2 regions of the Thioalkalivibrio sp. ALE11 genome follow, and region 2 is predicted to be linked to the other one. Evidence: predicted binding sites of a transcription regulator. Region 2 holds the regulator's gene; the other holds the start of a gene.
The links. The regulator FliA, encoded in region 2, starts transcription of late flagellar genes. The targets are predictions, from matches to a motif close to GCTAAAGTTNNNNNNNNNNCNGCCGATA.

Region 1: a site for FliA is predicted at 1,632-1,659, ahead of F620_RS0106645 (methyl-accepting chemotaxis protein). Genes of this name have one in related genera too.

Annotation. Positions count from the first base shown of each region.
Region 1 is NZ_KB906167.1:226,717-230,129, reverse strand. It holds gene F620_RS0106645 (methyl-accepting chemotaxis protein) at 1-1,561, opposite strand, end outside; gene F620_RS0106640 (DASS family sodium-coupled anion symporter) at 1,688-3,238, opposite strand; gene argF (ornithine carbamoyltransferase) at 3,242-3,413, opposite strand, start outside.
Region 2 is NZ_KB906168.1:49,686-53,098, forward strand. It holds gene F620_RS0107105 (protein phosphatase CheZ) at 1-492, opposite strand, end outside; gene F620_RS0107110 (chemotaxis response regulator CheY) at 528-908, opposite strand; gene F620_RS0107115 (RNA polymerase sigma factor FliA) at 948-1,709, opposite strand; gene F620_RS0107120 (MinD/ParA family protein) at 1,706-2,530, opposite strand; gene flhF (flagellar biosynthesis protein FlhF) at 2,514-3,413, opposite strand, start outside.

The DNA of each region.
Region 1 (3,413 bases), on a different contig from region 2:
CCTGGGTCGAATCCTGGGTCCGGCTCGCCAGGGTCCGCACCTCGTCGGCCACCACCGCGAAGCCGCGGCCCTGCTCGCCGGCCCGCGCCGCCTCGATGGCCGCGTTCAGCGCCAGCAGGTTGGTCTGATCGGCGATGTCCCCGATCACCTCCAGCACCTTGTTGATCTCCTCGGCATCGGTCGACAGCCGCTCGATCACCTGCGCGGTGTTCTCCACCTGGGTGGACAGGGTGTTGATCGCACTGACGGTCTGTTCCACCAGCTCCCGACCGTGGGTCGCATCCTTGTCCGTGCTCTGTGCGGCTTCCGCCGCCTCGGTGGCGTTGCGGGCGACCTCGGCCACGGTCGCGGTCATCTCGTTCATGGCCGTGGCGACCTGGTCGATCTCGGATTGCTGGCGGCCGACCTGTTCGTTGGTCTGCTCGCTGGTCGCGGACAGCTCGTTGGCTGCGGCCGCCACCTGGTCGCCGCCGGCGGCAACTTCCTTCACCAGCTCGTGGATCTTGCCCACAAAACGGTTGAACGCCGCCGCCAGATCCCCCAGCTCGTTGTTGCCGTCGGCCTCCAGCCGGCGCGTCAGGTCCCCGTCGCCGGACGCGATGTCGTCCAGACGCTCGACCGTATCGCGCAGCGGCCGCACGATACTGCGCGACAGCAACCAGGCCAGCAGGAGGCCGAGGCCGATGGCGGCCACGCCCACGCCCACCACGGTAGCCGTGGCATTGCGGGCCATCGCCACGTAATCGCTGCGATCGACCATCAGCTCCAGCACGCCCACCGGCTCGCCGGAGAAGTCTTCCACCGGACGCCCGACGACCGCCATCGGACGACCGTCGTGCTCGGTCCGGCGCACCAGTTCCTCACCGCCGGCAATCCGCTCCATTTCCTCACGGTTGAAGGTCGAGTCGCCGTTGATGGTGCTGCCGAAGGCCTCGAAGGTCCCGTCGCGCTGCAGGTAGAGGGCCACCGGGGCTTCCGTATCCGCCGTAAAGTCCTCGAAGAAGGCATCGTCGAACGCCATGCCGAATTCCAGCGATCCGATATGTTCACCTTCGTGGGAGACCGGGACGATGCCGCGGATGCCCAGGCCGGCCACCCCTTCCTCGAGCCCGGAGATCGGCCGGCGGTCGCGGTTGGTATCGACCACGGTCTGGCGGAACCCGGAGAGGTCATCGTCGTAGCGATCCGGACGGTGTGCCCGCAGGAAGGACGTCGCCGGCGGCGTATGGAACTGATACTGGCGTACGCCGTATTCCTCGTAGAGGTGATCGAAACCCGGTACGGTCATCGCATGCAGCTGTTCGCGGTCCCGCCGGGCGAAGGCCTGCTGCACGTCCGGAATGGCGGCCACGGCCTGTGCCATCGCGGTCCCGCGATCGGCCTCCTGATCGAGCTGCCGGATCAGCAGTTCACTCAGGTCGTTGAGTTCACGCTGTTCCGCGCGGTCCGCCATGTTGCCGAGGCTGTTCATCACCACCACCAGCGTGAGCACCACGACCGCGACCACCACGATAGCAACGCCGCCCATCAGGCGGGTTCCGATCCGGATATTCCTGAGCATCTCTCTCTCCCTTGAAGCTTTCTTCGCGCCCGGGATTACGGGCGCCATGCTGCGAGTCTCTCGCCCCCGCTAGCGGCCGGCCGCGGCCTGACTTGAGCCGCGCGGGTCACACGCCTCCCCACGCACTCAGCCCACGTGCCGCAGCAGCAACGGCTCGGCGAGCGCATACACCGCGAGGCTGACCAGCACGATGGCGATCACCGACAGCAGAGCCCCGCCGCGGATCATGTCCACCACGCGCAGGCGATTGGAGGCAAACACGATGGCGTTGGGCGGCGTGGCCACCGGCAACATGAATGCAACCGACGCGGCGAACGCCACCGGCAGGGTCATCAGCCCCACCGGCACGTCCATGCGCAGCGCGAGAGCGGCCACCAGTGGCAGCAGGGTGGCGGCGGTGGCGGTATTGCTGGTCACGTGGCTGAGGGTCATCGTGACCAGCACCACCCCCGCGATCACCAGCAGCAGCGGCCACGCCTGGGCGCCCATCAGCGCCTCGGCGGTCAGTTCCGCCAGACCCGAGGATTCGATGGCGGAACCGAGACTCAGACCACCCCCGACCAGCAGCAGCACCCCCCAGGGCAGCTCGCGCGTGTTATCCCAGCACAGCAGCCGCCGCTGACCCGAGGCCCCGGAAGGGATCAGGAACAGCAGCCCCGCCCCGAGGATCGCGATCCCGGCATCCGTCAGTTCCAGCGGCAGCCACGCCTCCAGCAGGGGACGAAACATCCAGGCCAGCGCCACCAGCAGGAACACCGTCGCCACGCGCAACTCCGCCCGGCTCCACGGCCCCAGATCGCCTACCTGCTCCTGCAGCATGCGGTCGAGCCCGTTGAGACGGATGCGGTGCACCGGGAACACCCAGCGGGTCAGCAGGACCCAGGCAATGACCAGCAGGGTCAGCGACAGCGGCAGGCCCAGCAGCATCCAGTCGATGAAACCAATCCCGAGCTCGTAGCGGTCATTGAGAAACGCGACGGTCAGCGCATTGGGCGGGGAACCGATGATGGTGGCCATGCCGCCGATGTTGGCCGCGAAAGCGATGCCCAGCAGCAGCGCCAGCGCCGGACTGCGGCTGTCCGGCGCCATGCCCTGCAGGCCCTGGCCCCCGTCGCGTTCCATCAGCCCCAGCACCGACAGCGCGATCGGCAACATCAGGGCCGCGGTGGCGGTATTGCTGACCCACATCGACAACCCGGCGGTGGCCAGCATGAAGGCGCCCACCAGGGTGTGCAGCCCGCGGCCGGAACGCGACAGGATCGCCAGCGCCAGCCGCTGGTGCAGACCCCAGCGCTGCACCGCCAGGGCGATCGCGAAACCGCCCATGAACAGAAAGATGGTGGGATTGGCGTAGGGTGCGGTAGCCTCGTCCATCGCCACCACGCCGGTCAGTGGCAGCAGGGCGATGGGCAGCAGGGCCGTGACCGGGATGGGCAGCGCCTCGCTGATCCACCACACGGCCATGAACAGGGTCAGGCCCAGGACCCGCCAGGCCTCCGGGGCGAAGGCCTCCGGCGGCGGGACCAGCAGAAAGGCCACGAAGACCAGCGGCCCGAGAAACAGGCCGATGCGCGCGCGCAGCGCGCTTCCGGCAGAGGATCCGCCGTGATCCTGTCCGGGACCGCCGCCGGCGCCCTGCGGCGGCGTTCGCTCCCCCTCCCCGGTCGTCTCCTGCATGCGTCAGTCCGCCGCGCGCACCAGGAATTCCATCAATGCCTTCTGCGCATGCAGGCGGTTTTCCGCTTCGTCCCACACCACGCTCTGCGGGCCTTCCAGCACGTCGGTGGCCACCTCTTCCTCGCGATGCGCCGGAAGGCAGTGCATGAACAGGGCATCCGGCTGCGCGCGATCC
Region 2 (3,413 bases):
CTGCGACAGCAACCGGCGCAGTTCTTCGGTGTCCTTGCCGGTCTGCTCGAAAAACGCATCGAGTTCGCGCGCGAACTCGCGGAATTCCTCCACCGACAGTTCGCGGTTGCGGAACCGGGTCCATTTCTCGGTGAGTTCCGCGGCGCGCCCGGCGAACGCCTCGGCAATCGGCAGGGACGATTCCACCGCATTCAGGGTTTCGTGCGTGGCCTGTTCGGTCTGGGTCACCACGTAACTCAGACGCTCGCGCGCATCCGGAATCTCGTCCTGTGCCAGCTCGACCAGACGCGAATCGCCCCGGAAGCTCTCCAGGGCCTCGTGCAGTTCGCGGGTCAGCTTGCCCAGTTCGTCGAACAGTTCGCGCTCGTAAGGCCGCGCGAGCTCCTGGATCAGGCGGCGCGAAGCCTCCTCGTCACCGCCTTCCAGAGCGCCCACCAGCTCCCGCGCCAGTGCGAGCCGGTCTTCCCCGGAGGCATTCTCTTGTTCGGTCATCGGGTCTCTCTTGCCGTGTCAGCCGGTCGCGGTATTCAGCCTTGAGCTTCAATACGTTCGAAGATCTTTTCGATCTTCTCCTTGAGCGTCTCGGCCGTGAAGGGCTTCACAATGTAACCGTTCACGCCGGCCTCTGCCGCCTCCACGATCTGATCGCGCTTGGCTTCGGCCGTGACCATCAGCACCGGCAACGATTTCAGCCGCTCGTCCTTGCGCACCTCGCGCAGGAGGTCGATGCCCGGCATGTTGGGCATGTTCCAGTCGGTGATCAGAAAATCGAAGTCGCCGTTCTGCAGCATCGGCAGGGCGGTGCTCCCGTCGTCGGCCTCCATGGTGTTGTTGAAGCCAAGATCCCGCAGGAGATTCTTGATGATGCGCCGCATCGTGGAGAAGTCGTCCACGATCAGGATTTTCATACCCTTGTCCACAGTTCGCTCCGGGAATGTGTTTGAACCTTAGAATATCTGCAGGGACTCGACGTCTTCGAGCCACGAGCCCAGACGCGCCCGCAGACGGTGCACCGCCTGGCTGCGGATCTGGCTGACGCGCGATTCGGTCACGTCCAGCACGGCACCGATCTCGCGCAGGTTGAGTTCTTCGGTGTAGTACAGGTTGAGCACCAGTCGTTCACGCTCGGGCAGATCGCCCAGTGCGCCGGCCAGTTCCTCGCGGAACTCCCCGGCCTCGATGCGCCGCGACGGGGACTGCTCCTGCCCTTCCAGCACGCGATCCGCCTCGCCCTCCGGGCCGCCCACCTCGTCCAGCGCGAACAGATGGGCACCGGCGTGATCATCCAGCATCTGGTAGTAGGTTTCCACCGGGACGCCCAGCTCCTCGGCGATCTCCGGGGCGCGGGCGGCGCGGCCCTCGCGGGCCTCCACCGTCTGCATCGCCTCGGAGATCCGCCGGCTGTTGCGGTGCACCGAGCGCGGCGTCCAGTCGCTGCGACGCAGCTCGTCGATCATCGCCCCGCGGATGCGGATCCCGGCGTAGGTGGCGAAGGTCGCCCCCTGGCCGCCTTCGAACTGCCGCGCGGCCTCGATCAGCCCCACCATGCCCGCCTGCACCAGGTCATCCACCTGCACCGAGGCCGGCAGCCGGGCCATCAGGTGATGGGCGATCCGATTCACCAGCTCGACGTGGTCCGCGACCAGCTGATCCGGTCCTCCGGTCCCCGCCCGGGCGTATCCCGAAAGTCTGTTCTTTGGCGTGTTCATGCGCTTTGCAGCATCCTCTCGACGAAGAATCCAACCCCCCCGCTGGCGCCGCGGGCCACCGGCCAGCCGTCGACCTTGCGCGCGAGCTCGAGGAACGCCCGTCCCGCCGGGCTGCCCGGAGACTGCTGCACCACCGGCGCCCGTTTCTGCACCGCCTGGCGCAGGGCATCATCCAGCGGAATCACGCCCACCAGATCCAGTATGACCTCCGGCAGATAGGTGGAACAAACCGCCTGCAGCTTCTGCATCACCCGTTCCGCGCCGGCACGGCCCTGCACCATGTTCGCGACCACGCGGAACCGGTTCACGCCATGATCCCGATGCAGGACCTTGATCAGCGCATAGGCGTCGGTCATCGATGCCGGCTCGTCGGTGACCACCACCAGGGTCTCCTGCACGGCCTGACAGAAACTGGTCACCGACTCCTGCAACCCGGCGGCGGTATCCACCACCAGCACGTCCAGCGGTCGTGTATACATGCTGAAGGCCTGGATCAGGCCGTGATGTTCCGGCCGGCTCAGGTTGGCCATGGTCGCGATCCCGGACGCGGAAGGCACCACACGGATTCCCTCCGGGCCCTCGATGATCACGTCCTCCAGATCCTCGACGTCCCCGGTCACCAGGTCGTGCAGCGTCCGCTGCGGACGCAGGCCCAGCAGCACATCGACGTTCGCGAGCCCCAGGTCCGCATCGAACAGCATGACCTCGCGTCCCAGACGGGCCAGTCCGACCGACAGGTTGACCGAGACATTGGTCTTGCCGACCCCGCCCTTGCCCGAGGCCACCGCGACCACCTTCAGGGGCTTAGTGTTGTGTGACATGACGTCCCTTCAGCACCGGTTGAATCATTTCCAGCGGGGCGGGTTCCTCGCCCGCGGCCGGCTCGTCCGCGGATCGCGGCCGCCGGGCCTCGCGTTCCGTCGCCTGGCGCCGCCGCCAGGCCTGCATCGCCTCGTCGACCCAGGCATCGGCCGCCCCGTGTTCGGGTTCCTCCTGCAGCGCCAGGCGGGTCAGATGTCCGGTATCCACGCGATGGAAATCCTCGGCGATGCGCTGGCCGTCGCTCATGAATGCGACACCCAGCGGCTGGTCCAGCAGCACCGAAAGCACCTCCCCCAGCTGTTCCGCCTCGTCCAGCTTGGTCAGCACCAGGGCCGAGGGTTCCGTGGGGGCGAATGCCTCCAGCACCCGCCGCAGGGCCATGCCCTGGGTGGTGGCCGCGATCACCAGCCAGGTCTCCGCGCGCACGTCGGCAGGCATGTCCGTCAGCAGGGGTTCGCGCGGGGCGGTACGCGGCGACTGTCCGGCGGTATCCACCAGGATCAGGTGCCCGCTGCCCGCCGAGCGCCGCGCCATCTCGCGCAGCTCGGCCTCCGTCTCCACCACACGCACCGCGGTGCCCGCCATCTGGCCGAAGGCCTGCAACTGCCGCGTCGCGCCGATGCGCTGGGCGTCCATGGTGACCAGGGTGACCGAATCCGGCCCCATGCGGCGGATCTGGCGCAGTGCAATCCGCGCAATGGTGGTGGTCTTGCCGACCCCGGTCGGTCCCTCCAGCGCGAGTACCCCGCCCTCGTCGAGGATCGAGGCGCGCGCGGTCACGATGGCGCCCGACAGGCGCGCCCGCAGGCGCTCCCATGCCTCCTCCGAGGTATGATCGTCGAGGATGCTGCCGGCCAGGCTGCGCGCCAGCGGCTCGCGGAA